Regions from separate parts of the Nonomuraea sp. NPDC050547 genome, predicted to be linked through region 4. Evidence: riboswitches for the same ligand, from Rfam matches in the RefSeq annotation. Region 4 holds a riboswitch; each other region holds the start of a gene.
The links. Region 4 has a riboswitch for cobalamin ahead of ACIBHY_RS14005 (ribonucleoside-diphosphate reductase subunit alpha). Riboswitches for the same ligand answer to the same signal wherever they lie in the genome.
Positions count from the first base shown of each region.

Region 1: it holds a riboswitch for cobalamin, as region 4 does, so the genes downstream of both, ACIBHY_RS34465 (CbtB-domain containing protein) here and ACIBHY_RS14005 (ribonucleoside-diphosphate reductase subunit alpha) in region 4, are expected to answer to the same signal.
Region 2: it holds a riboswitch for cobalamin, as region 4 does, so the genes downstream of both, ACIBHY_RS04485 (ABC transporter substrate-binding protein) here and ACIBHY_RS14005 (ribonucleoside-diphosphate reductase subunit alpha) in region 4, are expected to answer to the same signal.
Region 3: it holds a riboswitch for cobalamin, as region 4 does, so the genes downstream of both, cobN (cobaltochelatase subunit CobN) here and ACIBHY_RS14005 (ribonucleoside-diphosphate reductase subunit alpha) in region 4, are expected to answer to the same signal.

Region 1 is NZ_JBITGW010000015.1:279,290-284,821, forward strand. It holds gene ACIBHY_RS34445 (hypothetical protein) at 1-266, opposite strand, end outside; gene ACIBHY_RS34450 (YbaB/EbfC family nucleoid-associated protein) at 263-562, opposite strand; gene ACIBHY_RS34455 (SigE family RNA polymerase sigma factor) at 693-1,184, shown strand; gene ACIBHY_RS34460 (hypothetical protein) at 1,181-2,353, shown strand; adenosylcobalamin (AdoCbl) riboswitch at 2,383-2,530, shown strand; gene ACIBHY_RS34465 (CbtB-domain containing protein) at 2,559-2,720, shown strand; gene ACIBHY_RS34470 (CbtA family protein) at 2,733-3,482, shown strand; gene ACIBHY_RS34475 (histidine phosphatase family protein) at 3,521-4,210, shown strand; gene ACIBHY_RS34480 (putative cobaltochelatase) at 4,207-5,532, shown strand, end outside.
Region 2 is NZ_JBITGW010000001.1:956,754-962,285, reverse strand. It holds gene ACIBHY_RS04490 (FecCD family ABC transporter permease) at 1-843, opposite strand, end outside; gene ACIBHY_RS04485 (ABC transporter substrate-binding protein) at 852-1,862, opposite strand; cobalamin riboswitch at 1,902-2,024, opposite strand; gene ACIBHY_RS04480 (PepSY domain-containing protein) at 2,151-2,762, shown strand; gene ACIBHY_RS04475 (fumarate reductase/succinate dehydrogenase flavoprotein subunit) at 2,790-5,441, opposite strand; gene ACIBHY_RS04470 (ABC transporter ATP-binding protein) at 5,442-5,532, opposite strand, start outside.
Region 3 is NZ_JBITGW010000015.1:287,329-292,860, reverse strand. It holds gene ACIBHY_RS34505 (precorrin-8X methylmutase) at 1-608, opposite strand, end outside; gene ACIBHY_RS34500 (precorrin-3B synthase) at 605-1,702, opposite strand; cobalamin riboswitch at 1,694-1,899, shown strand; gene cobN (cobaltochelatase subunit CobN) at 1,930-5,490, shown strand; gene ACIBHY_RS34490 (cobyrinate a,c-diamide synthase) at 5,445-5,532, opposite strand, start outside.
Region 4 is NZ_JBITGW010000005.1:36,808-42,339, reverse strand. It holds gene ACIBHY_RS14020 (alpha/beta hydrolase) at 1-45, opposite strand, end outside; gene ACIBHY_RS14015 (ArsR/SmtB family transcription factor) at 126-695, shown strand; gene ACIBHY_RS14010 (Bug family tripartite tricarboxylate transporter substrate binding protein) at 781-1,707, shown strand; cobalamin riboswitch at 1,732-1,933, shown strand; gene ACIBHY_RS14005 (ribonucleoside-diphosphate reductase subunit alpha) at 2,046-4,208, shown strand; gene ACIBHY_RS14000 (ribonucleotide-diphosphate reductase subunit beta) at 4,247-5,203, shown strand; gene ACIBHY_RS13995 (mechanosensitive ion channel family protein) at 5,258-5,532, shown strand, end outside.

The DNA of each region.
Region 1 (5,532 bases), on a different contig from region 4:
ATCGGGTAGAGGCCGGCGGTGACCGTCCTTTTGAAGGCGTCCACCCCCTCGCCGCTGTTGCGCCGCCAGACCGACTCGGCGGCGGGGTAGGTGTTGCCGGAGCTCTTCTCCACGCGTTCGGCCAGCCGTAGCCAGGTGTCTCGGGCCTGGCGGGCGCGGTCGGGGTCGCCTTCCGGGTAGTCGACCGCGAGCATCTGGAAGACGAAGGCGGTGATGCCGAGGGCGCCGAAGCCGTAGATGGAGGCGCGGGTGGGGTTGATCTTCATCGCAGCACGTCGGGGGTGAACGGCTCGGCCAGCGCCCTGGCCTGATCACCGGCGTCGCGGGCGGCCGCGGCGGCGGCCTGGAGGACGGCGGCGGCCAGCTCGTCGGAGCCGAGCCGCATGGCGCGGGGGTCGATGGTGAGCCCGGCCAGGGCGCCGGTCATGGTGGCCTCGGCGACGACCCGGCCCTCGGCGGCCTCACCCCGGCCGCGTACCTGCTCGATCTCTTGCTGGAGTCCCTGGAGTCGGGCGATCTCCCCGTGGAACTCGGCGAACATCCGGTCCAGCTCGTCTGTCATTCGGCCCAACGTAGATCGTGACACCGGTATTGGCAACTGAACTAGTAGGTAAAGCGTTTCACCTCACATTCAACAGAATCCGCCCTTCGTGCGTCTGGGATGTGATGGACGGAAGAAGGGTGAGGCCAGGGTGGACGACTTCGCGGCGTTCGTCGCCGAGCGCGCCGACGCGCTCCTGCGTTACGGGTACGTGCTCAGCGGCAACCCGCACGACGCGGCCGACCTGACCCAGGAGGCGCTGATCAGGCTGCACCGGGCCTGGCCGCGGGTGCGTGGCAAACGCGACCCGGAGAGCTACGTGCGGGTGACCATGGCCAGGCTGCACATCAGCACCTGGCGGTTACGGCGGCGCGAACGGCTCGGCTGGGACCTGCCGGAGACCTCGCACGAGGACGTTCTGCCCTCGGAGTCCGAGCAGGGGCTCTGGCAGGCGCTCGAAGGGCTGCCCAAGAAGCAGCGCGCCGTGCTCGTCCTGCGCTACTACGAGCAGCTGACCGACGCGGAGATCGCCGGGGTGCTCGGCATCTCCCAGGGGACGGTCCGCAGCCACGCCTCGCTCGGGCTGAGCAGGCTCCGCTCGGCGATCGACCGCCCCTCCGCCACGAACGGGAGCGCCCGATGACTCTGGAAGACGAGCTGCGCACCACCTTCGGACACGCCGCCGAGCGCGCGCCACACGCCCCCCAGGGCCTGCCCGCGCACATCGCCGGCCGGTCCAGGCGACGCAGGATCCGCGCGAACGCGCTGATGGCGGCGGTCGCGGTCGTGGTGATCGCCGGAGGGGCCGCGGTGGCGCTGCGCGGCGAACCTCCGCGGCAGCCGATCCCCGCGATCCGTCCCACCTCCACCCCGGCCCGGATCACCGAGGCCGAGCCGGTGGAGAAGGTGTGGCCGGCGGCCGTCACGAAGATCCCCGGCAAGCTGCGCGGCGGCGCGAAGATCCGCCCGCTGAAGCTGATCGGCGACCGGTCCGTGCTGTTCGAGACGTGGGAGAGCCACGAGAAGGCCAACGCGATCTACGCCTACGACCTGGAGGCGCGGACGAGCCGGAAGATCACCAATATCCGCACGCCGAAGGGTGTCTTCGCCAGCAACTGGACGATCGGCACGGACCGGGTCTTCTGGAGCACGATCGAGGACGGCGGCACCGGCCTGTGGTCGGTCCCGCTCGAAGGCGGGAGCACGGAGCGCCTGGCCACCGTGCCGGGACGGGTCGACACGATGGCGGTGGCCGGTGACCGGCTGGCGTTCTCCGTGATGGACGGCGGCGGCGTCTCCACCCTCCCCCTCGGGGGCGGGAAGGTGGAGGCGGTGCGGGGGGCCGAGCGGCACCACATCCTGAGCTGGCCATGGGCGGGGACGCCGAGCGATTACACGCCCAACGGCGAGACCAGCTACGAGGAGATCGTCAACGCCGAGACGGGCGAGACGAACAGGGCGGTGGTGCGCGCGGGCGAGACCTGGGTGCGGTGCGGCGTGCTCACCTGCGTCGGCGCCAGGCCGGACCGGACCGCTTTCATGCGCCTGCGCGACGGCACCCAGGAGCGGGACCTGCCCGAGATCCCTATGCCCGGAATCGCCGCGGACCGGTTCATGACGGTGCGGTTCGACTCGGCCGGCCGCGGTCAGGCGCTGCTCGACCTGGCCACGGGCCGCTCGGGAGACCTCGGCATCCGGCCCGGCGACGATGGCGGGATGCAGGTGGTTCACCCGGGCGTCGGCGACGGCCGGCTCGTGCACTATTCGCTCAAGGGCGAAAACGTGATCATCGACCTCTCGAAGATCACGTGACTGTTGACGAGAACCGGAGGAAAGGATACGTTCCGGTAGATTTCACGGCTGTCAGGGGAAATCCGGTGAGATGCCGGTGCGGACGCGCCACTGTATCCGGGACGTAGATCCCGGGAGCCAGGTCACCTCACGGCCGTGACCTCACCTGTTGGGACGCGTCATCCCTGAGGAGGCCTTGATGAGTGGTGGGACCACTTCGACGTCCGTGCCCTTTCCCCGTTTGCGGCCCTGGCTGCTGAGCGTGCCGTTGTTCCTGTTGATCGCGTACCTGGTCCTGATGGACAACGGCGCGGTCTCACAGACCGGCACCCTGCTCCACGAGCTGATGCACGACGGGCGCCACCTGCTCGGCGTGCCCTGCCACTAGAGGCCGGGCACGATGGTGCGCACCCTTGTGGTCAGAGGCCTGCTCCTGGGCCTGCTGGCCGGACTGTTCGCGGGCGCCTTCGCCTTCCTGGCGGGGGAGCCCCACGTCGACAGCGCTATCGCTTTGGAAGAGGCCGCGGCGGCGGCAGCGCCCGCCGCGCCCGCCGACGATCATCACGGTGAGGAGGCCGAGGTCAGCAGGCCGGTGCAGAAAGCCGGGCTGTTCCTCGCGACGGGCCTCTACGGTCTCGCCGTCGGCGGCATCTTCGGCCTGGTCGTGGCCGGGCTGCGCGGACGGGTCGGGCCCAGGTCGGACCCCGCCCTCGCGTTCGCCGCCGCGGGCACGGCCTATCTGGCGATCGTCCTGCTGCCCTTCCTGAAATATCCCGCCAACCCGCCCGCCGTCGGCGACCCCCACACGATCGGCAGCCGGACCCTGCTCTACGTGGTCATGGTGCTGGTGGGCCTGGCCGCCGTGGCCATCGCGGTCGCCAGTGGGCGCCGGGTCACCGGTGGTCCGTGGGCGCGCTGGAGCGTCACCGTCGTGACCTTCCTCGTGCCGGTGGTCGCCGCGCTGGCGCTGCTGCCGCGGGTCGACGAGGTGCCCGCGGGCTTTCCGGCCACGTTGCTGTGGGAGTTCCGGCTCGCGTCGCTGGGGACACAGCTGGTGTTCTGGGCGGCGTTCGGGGCGCTGTTCGCCTGGGCGGGCGAGCGCGCCGCCCGCCGGACCACCGCCGCCGTCCCAGCCGCCGCACCGAGCTGAGCGGAGTGCTTTTCGTACGGCATGCCAGCACACCAGGCATGCGCACAGCCTGCTTCCCGGCGCCGGAGCAGGCCGATCGCGCCAGCCTGGCGAAGGCCGCCCTTCTGGCCGGGACCGCCGACCTGGCCAGGACGGCGTCATACGCGGGACCCGGCACCCGGCCCGAGCTCCGCGAGCCCGGCGAACTCCGCGAGCCCGGCGTGTCCGGCGACGCGGAGCCCGGTGGGCTTGGGGAGATACTGACGGCCGGGCAGGCGGGGGCGGCGTTCGTCGCGCCGTCGGTGGCCGCGTTGCAGACCGCCTCGGCCATGGGGCTCGCGCCCATCGTGGTCGACGCGCTGGCCGAGGCGGATCACGGCCGGTGGGGCGGCCTGCCGTACACGCGGGTCGCCCAGGAGGAGCCGGACGCGCTCGCGAGCTGGCTCGCCGACCCCGGCGCGGCACCCCACGGCGGCGAGAGCCTCGACCGGATGACGGCGCGCGTCACGGGGTGGCTCGACGAGACGCGGGCCAGGTTCGACGGCCGGCGCGGGCGGCCGTTCCTGGTCATCTGCGACTCGGGAGTCATCCGCGCCGCGCTCGGCCACGCGCTCGGCCTGCCCCCGCTGCACGCCGCCCGTTTCGACCTCGCGCCACTGTCCACCACCGAGCTGGCCGTCACCCGCGGCGGCTGGCGGGTCGCCCACGTCAACCGGGACGCCCTCGAACACCGGAAGGTCACCTCTTGATCGCCACCTACCCGTTCAGCGCGGTCGTCGGGCTCGACGACCTGAAGCTGGCGCTGGTGCTCAACGCCGTCTCGCCCCGGGTGGGCGGCGTGCTCGTCCGCGGGGAGAAGGGCACCGCCAAGTCGACGATCGTCCGCGCGCTGGCCGCCCAGCTGCCGTCGGTGGACGTGGTGGCCGGTTGCCGGTTCGCCTGCGACCCGGCCGCGCCGGACCCGGACTGCCCCGACGGGCCGCACGACCCCGGCGAACACCGCCACCGGCGGCCGGCCTCCCTGGTCGAACTGCCGGTCGGCGCCTCCGAGGACCGGCTCGTCGGCTCGCTCGACGTCGAACGCGCGCTGACCGAAGGCGTGAAGGCGTTCGAGCCGGGACTGCTGGCGGGCGCGCACCGCGGCGTGCTCTACGTCGACGAGGTCAACCTCCTGCACGACCACCTCGTGGACCTCCTGCTCGACGCCGCCGCGCTCGGCACCTGCTATGTCGAGCGCGAAGGCGTGTCGGTACGGCACGCCGCCCGCTTCCTCCTGGTCGGCACCATGAACCCGGAGGAAGGCGAGCTGCGCCCCCAGCTCCTCGACCGGTTCGGACTGACCGTCGAGGTGAAGGCGTCGCGGGACCCGGACGAGCGGGCCGAGGTGGTACGGCGGCGCATGGCCTACGACGCTTCACCCGAGGAGTTCGTGGCGCGGTGGACCGCCCAGGAGTCCGCGCTCGGCGAGCGGATCCTGCGGGCCAGGGCGCTGCTGCGCGGCGGGGTCGCGCTGCCCGACACGCGGCTGCTGCAGATCGCGGCGGTGTGCGCGGGCTTCGAGGTGGACGGCCTGCGCGCCGACCTGGTCACGGCGAACGCGGCCATGGCGCACGCGGCCTGGCAGGGGCGGGACCGGGTGACGGAGGAGGACGTGCGGGTGGCGGCCCGGCTGTCCCTGCCGCACCGGCGGCGCCGGGACCCGTTCGACGCGCCGGGGCTGGACGAGGACCTGCTGGAGGAACTCCTGGACCGCCACCGGGGCGACGACGACCCCGACGGCGGCGGCACCCCTGACACCCCACCGGACGGCCCCGGCTCCCAGCCCGACCAGGGCGAGGCGGGACCCACGCCGGATCCCGGGCCCAACTCCCAGCTCGACCAAAGAGGGGCGGGGGACCAGGAGGAAGGCGGGGACGACTCCTCGGGCGGTGTCACGGCGGTGGCCGGGGTGGGGGCGCCGTATCGGGTGCCGGTGATGAAGGTTCCCGGGCTCGGGGCCGGTGCTTCTGGGCGGAGGTCGCGGGCGCGTACGCCGCGTGGCAGGGCGACCGGGGCGCGGGTGCCGCACGGC
Region 2 (5,532 bases), on a different contig from region 4:
CAGCAGCCTGACCACGTGCGGCATCATCAGCCCGACGAACCCGATCGACCCGCTGACCGCGACGATCGCGCCGATCATCAGCGCCACCAGCACGAACATCGCGCCGCGGAAGCGGTGCACGTCCAGCCCGAGCGCGGCGGCGGCCTCCTCCCCCGCCAGCAGCAGGTTGAGCGGACGGCTGACGCCCAGCAGCACGGCGGTGCCGAGCAGCACGGCGGCCGCCGGGATCCAGAGCAGGTCCCAGGTGGTGCCGGCCAGGCCGCCCAGCATCCAGCGCAGCGCCGAGTCGGCCTTGTGCGGGTCGTTGGAGGTGACGATGAGGAAGCTGGCCACGGCCGACAGCACCTCGGCCGTGGCGACTCCGGCCAGCACCAGCCGGATCGTGGTCATCCGGCCGCCCGCTCTGGCCAGGCCGTACACGAGGAAGAGCGCGAGGAGGGCGCCGGCGAAGGCGGCCAGGGGCAGCGTCAGCGCGCCGAACACCGACAGGTTGAGCACCATCACGGCGACCGCGCCGACGGTGCCGCCGGAGGAGACGCCGAGCAGCATCGGGTCGGCCAGCGGGTTGCGCACCAGCGCCTGCAGGGCCATGCCGCAGACCGACAGCCCGGCGCCGACGACCGCGCAGAGCAGCACCCGCGGCAGCCGTACGTCCATGACGATCGTCTCGCGCACGGCCGGCCAGGTGGGCTCGCCCAGCGGCAGCCGGAGCCGGTGCAGCAGGATCGACCAGACCTCCCCGAACGGCAGGCCGACCGAGCCCGCCGCGACGCCCGCCGTCGCGGCCAGCAGCAGCGCGGCGGCGAGCACCGCGAGGATCAGCGGGTACGGCGCACGCCGCACCGCCCGCGTCACTTGAACCGGTCCGGATGGATCTGCCGGGCCAGCGCCTCCACCCCGGCCGGCACCCGCACCCCGAGCACCGCCGACGACAGGGGCAGCACGGCGAACCGCTGCTTCTTGATCGCGGGCACGTCCTTGAGCGCTGGGCTGGCCAGCAGGAACTTCTTCTTGGCCTCGACCGTGGTCTGGCCGTAGTCGTAGATGACGATGACCTCGGGCGCGCGCTCGGCGACCTGCTCGAAGGAGACGTTTCCCCACGCCTTGGGCAGGTCGGCGAAGAGGTTGGCCCCGCCGGCCAGTTTGATCATCTCGTTGCCGATCCCGGCGCCGCCCGCGGTGAAGGCGGTCTTGTCGCCGGAGTCGTAGACGAACACCTTGGCCGGCTCGACGTCGCCGAGCTTCTTCGCAACGCCGTCCAGGACGGTCCGCATGGCGCCGATCTGCCGCTCCGCGCGCTCGCCGACGCCGAAGACGCGGCCGATGGTACGGATCTCCTCCTCGGCCTGGGCCGCGGTGACCGGGCCGTTCGGGCATTCCTCGGAGTTGACGTGGGTGTCGATGCCGGACTTGGCCAGCACGTCCCGGCCGCGGCCCTCCTTGGCGTCGAAGGCGCTCTCGAAGCCGCCGTAGACGAAGTCCGGCTCGGCCGAGAGCAGCGCCTCGAAGGAGGGGTACTCCTTGGCCAGTACCTTGATCCGGTCATAGGCGGCCTTGTACTCGGGCAAGATCGCGTCATCGAGGTAAGCGGTGCCCGCCATCGACTTCTCCAGCCCGAGCGCGAGCATGATCTCGGTGGCGTGCTGGTTGAGCGCGACGGCCCGGCGGGGCGGCCGCTCGTAGGTGGTGCTGACGCCGCAGCTGACGACGGTGACGGGGAATCCCGCGGGGACTCCGGCCGCCTGTTCGGCGGCCGGTGCGGGAGCGCTCGCACAGCCGGCCAGCAGGGCCGAGGCGACGAGCAGGGGTACGAGCGCGCGCGGGCTCGCGGGGAAGGGCATGCCGTCCACCGTTCCTCTCATGGGGAGATCCGCCCCAAGGTCGTGAGGTGGCGACCGCGTGAGTCTCCTGGCTCTCGGGTCAACGCTCACCCCGGCCTTCCCGCCCGCAAGGGCAGTGGCTTCGTCGGGGCTCGCTCGCCGATCACAGTGGCGGGACCGCGCCGGATTCACACCGGCTTCCTCGATCCGCCGTCGCCTATTTCGGGATCTATCGTGGCATATCCGGAGGGCTGCCAACCAGGCCGTACGCCTTCATGATCTACTGACCTGCGGGAATGCCGAGGAGATATTCGGGGCAGCGTGCACCTCATGGGGGAAAATTCTAAGAAGCACGCTATTCGCGCGGCCGCGGCCGCCGCCGCGCTGTTCACGATCACGGCCTGCGGTTCCGGGGGCGCCCAGAACACCGCCGGCCTCGCCGTCCAGAGTCCTGCCACACCGCCGGCCGATCCCAGCGACATGGGCTCGCCGGACGCCGGTACCGGTGCCGACGACGTCAAGAAGGCGGGCGAGGCCGCGCTGGCCGCCGTGGAGGGCACGGTCACCGGCCTGGACTCCGACGAGGGCGTGTGGAAGGTCACCATCATCGGCGCGGACGGCGCCGAGAGCAAGGTCCGGGTCGACGCGATGACCTGGAAGGTCGTCGGCACGCCGTCGGCGGAGGCCGACGACGACGCGGAGAAGGCCAAGCACAAGGCGCAGGCCGAGGCGGCCAAGACCACCTACTCCGACGCCGCGGAGAAGGTCGCCGGCGAGTACCCGGACGGCAAGATCACCGAGCTGTCCCTGGACAGGGACAACGGCACGGTGGTCTGGGAGGCCGACGTGACCGCCGCAGACGGGACCAAGGCGAAGGTCAAGATCAAGGCGGACGACGGCAGCGTGGTCTCGCCGTCAGCCGAGCCGGAATCGACCGGCTGACGCACATGACGGGCTGAGGAGGCGGCGCTACCCGGCCAGCGCCCGTCGCGCGTAAGCGCGCACGTCCGCGTCCGGATCGCCCAGCGCCGCCTCCAGTGCCGCGCCCGCTTCGGCCGTGTCCGCCCAGCGGGTCAGTGCCAGCACGGCCGCCTTGCGCACGTCGAGGTTCTCGTCCGACAGCGCCGCCACGAGCGGCGCCGGCGCACTGGCGCGGTCGGCGGCGGCGAGCGCGCGGGCCGCGCCCACCCGCACCTGCCACCGCGGGTCGTCCATCGCCTGTACGGCCGCCGCCACCAGCGGCCCGCCCGCACCGGCCGACGACTCCAGGGCGGCGGCCCTGACCAGCGGGTCGGCGTCGGCGGCCAGCGTCTCCAGCACGGGCGCGGGCTTGCCGATGATGCCGAGCCCCTTGGCCACCCAGACTCGTACCTCCCGCGACGGGTCGCCGGCGGCGGCCGCTACCAGGTCCGGCTCGTCCAGCGAGACCAGGCCGCGGATGGCCTCGATGCGCACCCGGTGGTCGGCGTCGGCGATCGCGGCGGCGAAGACGTCTCTGCCGCCCAGGCGCAGCGCGCGCAGCAGGTCCAGGGCGGTGGCGCGGACGAGCGCGTCGCCTCCGGCCAGCGCCGCGTCCAGGTCGAGGGGCGGGCGGAGCACCTCGGCGAGCTCGCGCAGGCCGGTGGCGGCGGCCCGCCGTACCGTGCCGTGCTCGTCGGCGAGGGCGGCGACCAGGGCGGGGCCGGCGCCGTCGGGGACGGTCTCGGTGCGGGTGGCGATCGCGGCCCTGCGCACCTTGGGGTCGGGGTCGGCCAGGTAGGGGGCGAGCTGCTCGGTGGTGGGCTGTTCCTCGGCCAGGCGGTGCAGCTCGAGTATGCGCGGGGAGCGGCGGCCCACGCCGGTGCGCTCGGTGGTGACGGGGGCGGCCCGCCGTACCGGGGCGGAGGTGTGCGCGGCCAGGACGGCGGGGGCGGCGGCGGACGGCGCGAACTCCTCGACCGGGACCAGGTAGGGCTCGACCGGGCGCTTGAGGAACTCCATCGCGCCGTCGGCGCGCTTGCGCAGGTTCAGGTGGAACAGCCACGCGCCGTCGTCGCGGGCGGGCAGGTCGGCGCGGTCGTGGTAGAGGCCCCAGCGGCTCTCGGTGCGGGTGAGGGAGGCGCGGGCGGCCATCTCGGCGCAGTCGCGGATGAAGTCCACCTCGGCGCAGCGCATCAGCTCGTGCGGGGTTCGGGCGCCCATCGAGGCGATCTCCTCGCGCATGCGCTCGAACGACTCCAGCGCGAGGTCCAGCCTGGCGGCGGTCTTGGGCGGGGCGACGTAGTCGTTGACGAAGCGGCGCAGCTTGTACTCGACCTGCTGCTGGGGCGGCCCGTCCGGGTTGCGCAGCGGGCGGTAGACGAGTTCGTGGGCGGCGCTCACCTGCCCCTGCGGCAACGTCGCGGGCACGGGCGTGGCCGCGGCGGCGGCGTGGGCTCCGGCCAGGTCGCCGAAGACGAAGGCGCCGATCATGTAGTTGTGGGGGACGCAGGCCAGGTCGCCCGCCGCGTACAGGCCGGGCACGGTGGTCCGGCCGTGCTCGTCCACCCAGACGCCGGAGGCGGAGTGGCCGCCGCACAGGCCGATCTCGGAGATGTGCATCTCGACGTCGTGGGTGCGGTAGTCGTGCCCGCGCCCGGCGTGGAAGGTGCCCCTGGTCGGCCGCTCGGTCGAGTGCAGGATCGTCTCCACCGCGCTGATCGTCTCGTCCGGCAGATGGGTCAGCTTCAGGTAGATGGGGCCGCGGGCCGAGGCGATCTCGGCCGCCACCTCCGCCATCATCTGGCCCGACCAGTAGTCGGAGTCGACGAAGCGCTCGCCCCTGTTGTTGACCTGGTAGCCGCCGAACGGGTTGGCCACGTACGCGCAGGCGGGCCCGTTGTAGTCCTTGATCAGCGGGTTGATCTGGAAGCACTCGATGCCGCTGAGCTCGGCCCCGGCGTGGTAGGCCATCGCGTAGCCGTCGCCGGCGTTGGTGGGGTTCTCGTAGGTGCCGTACAAGTAGCCGCTGGCCGGCAGGCCGAGGCGGCCGCAGGCGCCGGTGGCCAGGATCACCGCGCCCGCCCTGACCGTGACGAAGGCGCCCGAGCGGGTGTCGAATCCGGCGATCCCCACCGCCCTGCCGTCGTCGACCAGGACCCTGACGGGCATGACACGGTTCTCGATACGGACCTTGTCCCGGATGTCGCGCCTGCGCAGCACCCGGTAGAGGACCTTCTTGACGTCCTTGCCCTCCGGCATCGGCAGCACGTAGCTGCCCGAGCGGTGCACGCGCCGCACGGCGTACTCGCCGTACTCGTCCTTCTCGAACTTCACGCCGTAGCGCTCCAGGCGGCGGACCATCTCGTGGCCGCGCGTGGCCGTCTGGTAGATCGTCTTCTGGTTGACGATGCCGTCGTTGGCGCGGGTGATCTCGGCGACGTAGTCCTCGGGGGTGGCCTTGCCGGGGATGACCGCGTTGTTGACGCCGTCCATGCCCATGGCCAGGGCGCCGCTGTGCCGTACGTGGGCCTTCTCCAGGAGCAGGACGTGGGCGCCGCGCTCGGCCGCGGTGATCGCGGCCATCGTGCCGGCGGTGCCGCCGCCGACGACGAGCACCTCGCACTCCAGCTCCAGGCGCTCGCTCAGCTCGGGGATCTTCATCTACAGCTCCTTCAGCACGCGGGCGCGCAGGTCGTCGCGATCGTCTTCTGGGCGGACCTCGATCACCGCGCGCAGCGCGCCGCCGCCGATC
Region 3 (5,532 bases), on a different contig from region 4:
CTGGCGATGGCGTTGACCGCCGCCGCCGTCATCGCGCTGCCGCCGCGCCTGCCGCGCACCACGAGGTGCTCAAGCCCGCTCTCGGCCAGCGCCTGCTTGGACTCGGCCGCGCCGATGAACCCCACGGGAATCCCCAGCACCGCCGCCGGTCTCGGCCCGCCCTCCGCGACGATCTCCAGCAGCCGGAACAGTGCCGTGGGCGCGTTGCCTATCGCCACGACGGAGCCGTCCAGCCGGTCGCGCCAGAACTCCAGCGCCGCCGCGCTGCGCGTGGTGCCGAGCTTCTCCGCCAGTTCGGCCACGCCGGGCGCGCCGAGCGTGCAGATCACCTCGTTGCCGGCGGGCAGCCTGCGCCTGGTCACGCCGGAGGCCACCATCATGGCGTCGCACAGGATCGGCGCCCCCGCCCCGAGCGCCGCGCGCGCGTCCCCGACCACGCGCGGCGACCAGCCGAGATCGCCGACCAGGTCGGTCATCCCGCATGAGTGGATCATCCGCACCGCCACCTGGGCCACGTCGGCCGGGAGCCCGGACAGGTCCGTCTCGGCGCGGATGGTGGCGAACGAACGCCGGTAGATCTCGGCGCCGTCGCGTATGTAGTCGCTCACTTCTGCCTTTCTTGGTATCCGTCGCCGGTCGCGACCATCTCGACGACCCGGCCCTTGGGCAGGCCGCAGCGGCGCTCGCAGCCTGCCCAGTGCACGGGCAGTTCCGGGCGGCGCTCACGGGCGGCCACCCACTGGGCGGCGTCGTGCTGGACGTCGGCCAGGGACTTGGCGCAGCCGGGGCTGCCGGTGCACGCGCTCACCCCTGTCCAGGGGGAGTCCGGGTCGGTGACCAGGCCGGATCCGGTCAGGTCGGGTGCTTCGGCGAGGTCGAGGAGCACGACGGTACGCCAGGGCGTGAGCCGTACCGGGACATCGAGGTCGGCGAGCAGGCGCGCCTGGGCCGCGGTCAGGCGCCCGAGCGGGACCACGGCCTCCACCGCCACCCGCCCGTCCGGCAGCGCGACCACCCCGGCCCCGCGCGCCCGCTGCGGGGAGGCCACCGCGGCGGCGGCCTGGACGCGGGCGGCGCTGAGGCGGGCGGCGACGCGGGCGGGGCCGTCGGGGAGTTCGGCGACGCGCCAGGCGCCGCTGTCCGCGCGCTCGGCCAGGAAGGCTCGCGCGGCGGCCAGGAGGATGTCCACTCCGTCGCCGGGCGTCGAGAAGGGCGTACCGGCCAGCAGGATGCCGTCCTCGACCAGGGTGACGTCGGCGCCCAGCGAGGCGACGTCGCCGGTGCCGTCGTCCAGGGCGAACAGGAAGCGGCCGGGCAGGCCGGCCAAGGCGGGGTCGGCGCACAGGGCGCGGTCCAGCGCCTCCACGAGGGGGTGGGTGGCGAAGCCGGTCAGCCGCCCGCCGAGCGGCGAGGCGACGATGTTGCGCACCCGCTCGTGCGTCGGCGAGGGCAACAGGCCCACCGCGGCCATCCGGTCGGCGAAGACCGCCGGAGATTCCACCGCACGCACCTGGACGTTGGCGCGCGAGGTCAGCTCGATCCCGCTCGCGCCAAAGGCGGCCAGCTCACGCAGCTGAGCTGGGGTGATGGCACCGCCGGGCAGGCGGATCCTGGCCAGCGGGCCGTCCGCCGCGGCGTGCGTCTGTAGCGCTCCCGGACAGGCATCTGGGCGGAGACGTCCGGAAAAGTCGGCTATGGACACGATGAGGATGGTAACGCCAGTAGGCTCACCCTTAGGCGACGGCAATGGGAGGAAGCCGGTGAGAAACCGGCGCGGTCCCGCCACTGTGACCGGGAAGCGAACCCCACCACAGGCCACTGTCCAGCGATGGGCGGGAAGGCCGGGGTGAGCATGGATCCGGGAGCCAGGAGACTCCTGCCGTCGCGACACCTGCGAACGGGGCGAGGACCCCGAGGGAGGACTGCGGCGTGCCTGGCGTTCTGCTGCTCTCTACATCCGACACCGACCTGCTGAGCGCGCGCGCCAGCGGCGCTGACTACCGCCTGGGCAACCCCGCCAGGTTGCTCACCGACGACCTGCCCGCGCTCGTGGACGGCGTCGACCTGATCGTGGTCCGGCTGCTCGGCGGCCGCCGCGCGTGGGAGGAAGGCCTCGACGCGCTGCTCGCCGGCCCACGCCCGGTCGTCGTGCTCGGCGGCGAGCAGGCCCCCGACGCCGAGCTGATGGAACTGTCCACGGTGAGCGCGGGCGTCGTCGCCGAGGCGCACGCCTACCTCGCGCACGGCGGCCCCGCCAACCTCGCCGAGTTGCACGGCTTCCTGTCCGACACGGTCCTCCTGACCGGGTACGGCTTCGCCCCACCGGCCCCCATGCCCTCCTGGGGCCCGCTGGAGCGCGACTCCAAGGCCACCGAGGGCCCCGTGATCGGCGTCCTGTACTACCGGGCCCACCACGTGGCCGGCAACACCGCGTTCGTGGAGTCCCTGTGCCGGGCGATCGAGGAGTCGGGCGGCCGGCCGCTGCCGGTGTACTGCTCCTCGCTCAGAACGGCAGAACCGGCGCTCCTCGACGTCCTGCGCACCGCCGACGCCCTGGTCGTGACCGTCCTGGCGGCGGGCGGCTCCCGTCCGGCCACCGCGGGCGCGGGCGGCGACGACGAGGCGTGGGACGTCGGCGCGCTGGCCACCCTGGACGTCCCGATCCTGCAAGGACTCTGCCTGACCAGCGGCAAGAAGGAGTGGGAGGACAACGACGACGGCCTGTCCCCGCTCGACGCCGCCTCGCAGGTGGCCATCCCCGAGTTCGACGGCCGGATCATCACGGTGCCGTTCTCGTTCAAGGAGATCGACGAGGACGGCCTGACCGTCTACACGGCCGACCCCGAGCGAGCCCGCCGCGTGGCCGGGATCGCGGTGCGCCACGGCCTGCTCAGGCACACGCCGCCGGCCGAGCGGCGGCTCGTGGTCATGCTGTCGGCGTACCCGACCAAGCACTCCAGGGTCGGCAACGCGGTCGGCCTGGACACCCCCGCGAGCACGGTCGGGCTGCTGGCCAGGCTGGCCGAGGCCGGCTACGACCTCGGCGAAGGCTTCCCCGGGGTCGCCGAGCAGGACGGCGACGCGCTCATCCACGCGCTGATCGCCGCCGGCGGCCAGGACCAGGACTGGCTGACCGAGGAACACCTGGCGGGAAACCCGGTGCGCATCCCCGCCGCCGACTACGAGCGCTGGTACCGCACACTGCCCGCGGACCTGCGCGCCGGCATGGAACGGCACTGGGGTACGCCGCCCGGCGAGCTGTTCGTGCACGAGGGCGACATCGTGCTGGCGGCCCTGCGCGCGGGCAACGTGGTGGTCATGGTCCAGCCGCCGCGCGGCTTCGGCGAGAACCCGATCGCCATCTACCACGACCCCGACCTGCCGCCGAGCCACCACTACCTGGCCGCCTACCGCTGGTTGTCGGCGGAGTTCGGCGCGCACGCGATGGTGCACGTCGGCAAGCACGGCAACCTGGAGTGGCTGCCCGGCAAGTCGGCCGGGATGTCGGCCTCCTGCGGCACCGACGCCGCGATCGGCGACCTGCCGCTCATCTACCCGTTCCTGGTCAACGACCCGGGCGAGGGTACGCAGGCCAAGCGGCGGGCGCACGCGGTGCTGGTGGACCACATGGTGCCGCCGATGGCCAGGGCCGAGTCCTATGGCGACATCGCCCGCCTGGAACAACTCCTGGACGAGCACGCCTCCATCGCCGCCATGGACCCGGCCAAGCTGCCCGCGATCAGGGCGCAGATCTGGACGCTGATCCAGGCCGCCCGGCTCGACCACGACCTGGGCATGGCCGACCGGCCGCACGACACCGAGTTCGACGACTTCATCCTGCACGTGGACGGCTGGCTGTGCGAGGTGAAGGACGCGCAGATCCGCGACGGCCTGCACGTGCTCGGCCAGGCGCCGGAGGGGCCCGCCCGGGTGGGGCTGGTGCTGGCGATCCTGCAGGCCAGGCAGATGTGGGCGGGCAAGGAGTCGCTGCCGGGTCTGCGCCAGGCGCTCGGGCTGACCGAGGACGGCAGCGCGTCGCTGAAGGACGTGGACCGGGTCGAGGCCACCGCCCGCGCGCTGGTGGAGGCGATGGAGGAACGCGGCTGGACGGTGGAGGCCGCCGCGGCGGTGGCGCCCAGCGCCGAGGTGGAGCGCATCCTCCGCTTCGCCGCCACCGAGGTCGTGCCCAGGCTGGCGCGTACCACCGACGAGATCGACCACGTCCTGCACGCCCTGAACGGCGGGTACGTCCCCGCCGGGCCCAGCGGTTCGCCGCTGCGCGGGCTGGTCAACGTCCTGCCGACCGGCCGCAACTTCTACTCCGTCGACCCCAGGGCGGTCCCGAGCCGGCTGGCGTGGGAGACCGGCCAGGCCATGGCCGACTCGCTCCTGGAGCGCTACCGCACCGACACCGGCGACTGGCCGCGCTCGGTGGGCCTGTCGGTCTGGGGCACCAGCGCCATGCGGACCGCGGGCGACGACGTGGCCGAGGTCCTGGCGCTGCTGGGCATCCGCCCGGAATGGGATGAGGCCTCCCGCCGCGTGGCGGGCCTCGCGCCGATCCCGCTGGAGGAGCTCGGCCGCCCCCGCATCGACGTGACCGTCCGCATCAGCGGCTTCTTCCGCGACGCCTTCCCGCACGTCGTGGCGATGCTCGACGACGCGGTACGGCTCGCCGCCGGCCTGGACGAGGCCGACGAAGACAACTACGTCCGCGCCCACGTCAAGGAGGAGACGCACGGCGACGAGCGCCGGGCCACGATGCGCATCTTCGGCTCGGCCCCCGGCGCCTACGGGGCGGGCATCCTGCCGCTCATCGACAGCCGCAACTGGCGCGACGACGCCGACCTGGCCGAGGTGTACGCGGTGTGGGGCGGCTACGCCTACGGCCGCGACCTGGAGGGCGTGCCCGCGCGCGCCGACATGGAGAGCGCCTACCGCCGGATCGCCGTCGCCGCCAAGAACGTCGACACCCGCGAGCACGACATCGCCGACTCCGACGACTACTTCCAGTACCACGGCGGCATGGTCGCCACCGTCCGCGCCCTGACCGGCAAGGCCCCCGCCGCCTACGTCGGCGACAGCACCCGCCCGGACGCCGTCCGCACCCGCACCCTGTCGGAGGAGACCTCCCGGATCTTCCGCGCCCGCGTCGTCAACCCGAACTGGCTGGCCGCGATGCGCAGACACGGCTACAAGGGCGCGTTCGAGCTGGCCGCGACCGTCGACTACCTGTTCGGCTACGACGCCACCACCGGCGTCATGGCCGACTGGATGTACGACAAGCTCGCCGCCGCGTACGTGCTGGACCCGGAGAACCAGGCGTTCATGGCCAAGTCGAACCCGTGGGCGCTGCACGGCATCGCCGAACGGCTTCTGGAGGCGGCCGAGCGGGACATGTGGGAGCACCCGGACCCGGAGATCCTGCGGGGTGTGCAGGAGGTCTACCTCAAGACCGAGGGCGACCTGGAGGACGACACCAGCCGCTGAGCCAGCACCGGGCTGCCCGCCCAGTGCAGGTGCAGGTAGGAG
Region 4 (5,532 bases):
GAACGCGCAGACGAGCGCGAACAACATGATCACTAACCTCTTCATGCTGCCGACGCTACTCTGCAGAGATTTGTCGGCAAAGACATGTCTGCAGAAATCATCCGGCAGGACTAAGCTCTCTCCTCATGAGGGATGAGGATGGGGCGCCGCTGTATCTCGACGATCACGAGCGTCTGAAGGCCCTGGCCCATCCGATGCGCCGGCGCATGCTGTCGCACCTCAACGTGCACGGCCCCGCCACCTCCACCACGCTGGGCGAGCTGCTCGGCGCCAAGACCGGCACGACCAGCTACCACCTGCGCCAGCTGGAGAAGTACGGCTTCATCGAGGAGATTCCCGAGCGTTCGGCCGGCCGCGAGCGCTGGTGGCGCAAGGCCGACATGCCGCGCGACATCCGCACGCCGAACTTCCGCGACGTGGCGCCGGAGAGCCGCGCGGTGCTGGAGGAGTTCTACCGCATCGGCATGGCCGAGGACCGCGCGCTGATGGACCGCTTCGGGGCCGCCTACCGGCGCGATCCCGACTGGGCCAAGGCCTCACGGGGGTTCGGCCGGATGACCAAGGAGGGGTTCGACGCCTTCTTCGAGGAGTACATCGCGCTGCTGTCCAAGTACAGTCACCAGGCCGACGACGCGCCCCCGGACGCCCGCCCGCTCTACATCAGGTTGTTCGCGCTGCCGGCCGATGAAACGTGAAGAGTGCCCCCCGATGTGTAACACCGTGTGATCTGCCAATAACCTCATGTAATGGGAGGTCTATCGGGGTTCGGGGAGGGGCATCATGCGGCGTCGGCAGTTCTTCGCACTCGGGCTCGGCCTGGCCGCCTGTGTCTCCGGATGCGCCGGCGCGGGTGGCGGCGCGAACGGCCTCGGCCCCGTCGGCGTCGTCCCCGGCGGTGAGCGATGGGCCGCGGTCGCACAGGCGCTCTACCGCACCCTGCGCAGGACCGGCTACCCCGCCACCGGCACGGGCGGCACGACCACCGTCACCGTCACCGGCCTGCCCGCGCTGGCCGCCGCCGAGCTGAACGACCAGCGCCCCATGCACGTCGCCACCACGCCGCTGGCCAGGCTCACCGGCAACGTCGAGGTGCTGGTGGTGCCGGCCAACTCACGGCTGAAGGACTTCGACGCCTTCGCCGCCCACCTGCTGGCCCAGCCGGAGCGCACCTACCTGGCCGGCGGGCCCCTGGGCGAGCCCGATCACCTGCTGTTCGGCCTGGTGGCGCAGGGGCTCGGCGTGGACGTCAGGAAGATCGACTACACCGGCTACCCGGGCGCCCAGGAGGTGGCGGCAGCCATGCAGGGCGGCAAGGTCGCGGCGGCCACCGGGCGGCTGCGCGACTGGCGGGCCCGGCTCGACTCCGGCCGGATCAGGCCGCTGGCCGTCTCCTCGGCCGCCCGGGTCCCCGGCGTCGACGCCCCCACGCTCCTGGAGTGCGGGGTTCGCGTCGACTTCGCCGACTGGTGCGCGGTGGTCGGGCCCGCGGCGATGGACGGCGAACGGCGGGGCGCCGCGGTGCGCATGATGGAGGAGGCGACCCGGTCGGCGCCGTGGCACGAGGCCTGCCGTAACGGGGGCTGGGAGGCCATCCCGCTCAGCGGCGACGACTTCTCCACATGGCTGGCCACCGAGTCCGCCCGTACCCGCAGAGTACTCCGTGAACTCGGCATGCTCGACACGCCGAGCACAACATACCGGGGATAGTTGCGGGATCGGCCACTAGATGTAGGATCCTGCACTGTCGCTGGTTCGCCTCCCCGGAGGCGGAGCAAAAGGGAACCTGGTGCGATTCCAGGGCTGCCCCGCAGCGGTAAGCGGGAACGACCGCCGTCATCAGCACTGGACCATGGTCCGGGAAGCGACGGCCAGTAGGACTCACGCGTTGAGACGCCCGCGAGCCCGAAGACCTGCCAGCGGTTGTCCTGTCCATTGGGCCTCGAGGGAGGGCCCGGGGGCTGCGCGGCCGGGGGATCTCCGTACTTGCCGTGTGCGCTCTCGCGTGCCCTCGCAGGGGGAAAGCTCGCTCGCGAGGAGTGTTGCACGTGACGCAGATCGTTGAGATGGATCGGCGGCTGGCCATCGAGGAGGCGGCGGCGCGCGTGATCGCCGACCCGGCCAACTCCCGGGTCGCCGCACGGTTGCTGGCCGAGGAGATCGCCGACGAGGCGGCGGGCCACGGTGTCCGCTCGTTCTCGGACTCCGTCGCCGCCACGCACGCGGCCGGGCTCATCCAGGACGCGCTCGCCGGTTTCGTCCGGGAAAATCGTGAAGAGCTGGACGCCCTCATCGACGCCGACGCCGACGAGCGGTTCGAGTACTTCGGCCTGCGCACCGTCTACGACCGCTACCTGCTGCGCCACCCCGAGACCCGCAAGGTGCTGGAGCGCCCGCAGCACTTCATGCTCCGCGTCTCCTGCGGCCTGTCCCAGACGGTCGGCGAGGCCGCCGAGCTGTACGCCTTGATGTCGACGTTGTCCTATCTGCCGTCTTCTCCGACCTTGTTCAACTCCGGCGCGCGCCGGCCGCAGCTGTCGTCGTGCTTCCTGCTGGACTCGCCCCGGGACGAGCTGGAGTCCATCTACGACCGGTACGGGCAGGTCGCCCGCCTGTCCAAGTACGCCGGCGGCATCGGCATCTCCTGGACCCGGGTCCGCTCGCGCGGATCGCTCATCAAGGGCACGAACGGGCACTCCAACGGCATCGTGCCGTGGCTGCGCACGCTCGACTCCTCCGTGGCCGCCGTCAACCAGGGCGGCCGGCGCAAGGGCGCGGCCTGCGTCTACCTGGAGACCTGGCACGCCGACATCGAGGAGTTCCTGGAGCTGCGGGAGAACACCGGCGAGGACGCCCGCCGTACCCACAACCTGAACCTCGCCAACTGGGTGCCGGACGAGTTCATGCGCCGCGTGGAGTCCGACGGCGTGTGGTCGCTGTTCGACCCCAAGACGGTCCCGCACCTCACCGACCTGTACGGCGACGCCTTCGACACCGCCTACCGCGCCGCCGAGGCGCAGGGCCTGTACACGCGGCAGATGCCGGCCCGCACCCTGTACGGCCGGATGATGCGCACGCTCGCCCAGACCGGCAACGGCTGGATGACCTTCAAGGACGCCGCCAACCGCGTCTCCAACCAGACGGCCAGGCCGGAGAACGTCATCCACCTGTCCAACCTGTGCACCGAGATCCTGGAGGTGACCAGCGACGGCGAGACCGCGGTCTGCAACCTCGGCTCGGTCAACCTGGCCGCCCACGTCACCGGCGCCGGCCTGGACTGGGAGCGCCTGGCCGGCACCGTCCGCACCGCGGTGCGCTTCCTCGACCGCACCATCGACCTGGGCTTCTACCCGACGCCCGAGGCCGAGAAGGCGAACAAGCGGTGGCGGCCGATCGGGCTCGGCGTCATGGGCCTGGCCGACGTGTTCTTCGCGCTGCGCCTGCCGTTCGACTCGCCGGAGGCGCTGGCGCTGTCGACCAGGATCGCCGAGGAGATCGCCCTCGCCGCCTACGCCACCTCCGCCGATCTGGCCGTCGAGCGGGGCCGGCACCCGTCCTACGACGACACCCGCGCCGCCCAGGGCGTGCTGCACCCCGACCACTACGGCGTCGGCGCCTCCGAGCGCTGGGACGCGCTGCGCGCCAGGATCGCCGAGACCGGGCTGCGCAACTCGCTCATGATCGCCATCGCGCCGACGGCGACGATCGCCTCCATCGCCGGGTGCTACGAGTGCATCGAGCCGCAGGTGTCCAACGTGTTCAAGCGCGAGACGCTGTCGGGCGAGTTCCTGCAGGTCAACCGGTACCTGGTGCGCGACCTTCAGGAGCGCGGGCTGTGGACGCAGGACCTGCGCGACGCCATCAAGCGGGCCGACGGCTCCGTCCAGGACATCCCCGGCATCCCGGATGAGCTGAAGGTGCTCTACCGCACCGCGTGGGAACTGCCGCAGAAGGCGCTGATCGACCTGGCCGCGGCGCGCACGCCGTACATCGACCAGTCGCAGTCGCTGAACCTGTTCATGGCGACGCCCACCATCGGCAAGCTCTCCTCGATGTACGCCTATGCCTGGAAGAAGGGCATCAAGACCACCTACTACCTGCGCTCACGACCGGCCACCCGGATCGCGCAGACCACCGTTCAGACGACCCCCGTCCAGGAAGCGATCGCCTGCTCCCTGGAGAACCCCGAGTACTGCGAGGCGTGTCAGTAATGCTGCTAGACCCCGGAATGGACCTGACGCTCCGTCCGATGCGCTACCCCGACTTCTACGAGCGCTACCGGGCGGCCATCCGCAACACGTGGACGGTCGAGGAGGTGGACCTGCACTCCGACCTGGCCGACCTGGCCAAGATGTCGCCGCAGGAACGCCACCTGATCAACCGCCTGGTCGCCTTCTTCGCCACCGGCGACTCCATCGTGGCCAACAACCTGGTACTCAACCTGTACCAGCACGTCAACGCTCCTGAGGCGCGCCTCTACCTGTCGAGGCAGCTGTTCGAGGAGGCGGTGCACGTGCAGTTCTACCTGACGCTGCTCGACACCTACCTGCCCGACCCGGACGAGCGGGTCAAGGCGTTCGCCGCGGTGGACAACATCCCCTCCATCCGCGACAAGGCCGAGTTCTGCTTCCGGTGGATCGACTCGCTGTCCAGCCTGCAGCGGCTGGAGACGCGGGAGGACCGGCGCACCTTCCTGCTCAACCTGATCTGCTTCGCCGCGTGCATCGAGGGCCTGTTCTTCTACGGCGCCTTCGCCTACGTGTACTGGTTCCGCTCCCGCGGCCTGTTCGGCGGCCTGGCCACCGGCACCAACTGGGTCTTCCGCGACGAGTCGATGCACATGGAGTTCGCCTTCAGCGTGGTGGACACCGTGCGCGCCGAGGAGCCGGACCTGTTCGACGACGAACTGGGCGAGCAGGTCACCCAGATGATCGAGGAGGCGGTCACGGCCGAACTGGCCTTCGCCCGCGACCTGTGCGGCGACGGCATCGGCGGCATGAACGTCGAGCACATGCGCGAGTACCTGGAGTACGTGGCCGACCAGCGGTTGTCCAGGCTCGGCCTGAAGAAGAAGTACGGCACCGCCAACCCGTTCGCGTTCATGGAGCTCCAGGACGTGCAGGAGCTCGCCAACTTCTTCGAGCGCAGGGTGTCGGCCTACCAGGTCGCGGTCGAGGGCAACGTGTCCTTCGACGAGTCCTTCTGAGATCTCCGGCACCATAGGGGGAGTGTGATTTTTCGCGACAGGTGAGGAGTGACTGTGTCGACCTGGGCGATCCTGGCCCTCTCGGTGGCAGGGGCGATCATCGTCGTGGAGGTGGCCCGCAGGCTGCTGTCCAGGGCGGGCGCCAAGTGGGGCCTGGCCAGGCACCTCGTCGAGCACTGCACGTGGGCGGGCTACGCCACGGCCGTGGTCATCGCGGCCAACGTGGCCTTCGTGCCCGCCATGTTCGGCGGGACGCCCCAGGAGCGGACGATCGGCGAGAGCGTCGACCGGGTGCTCGGGCTGATCACGATCGCCTGCGTCACCTGGCT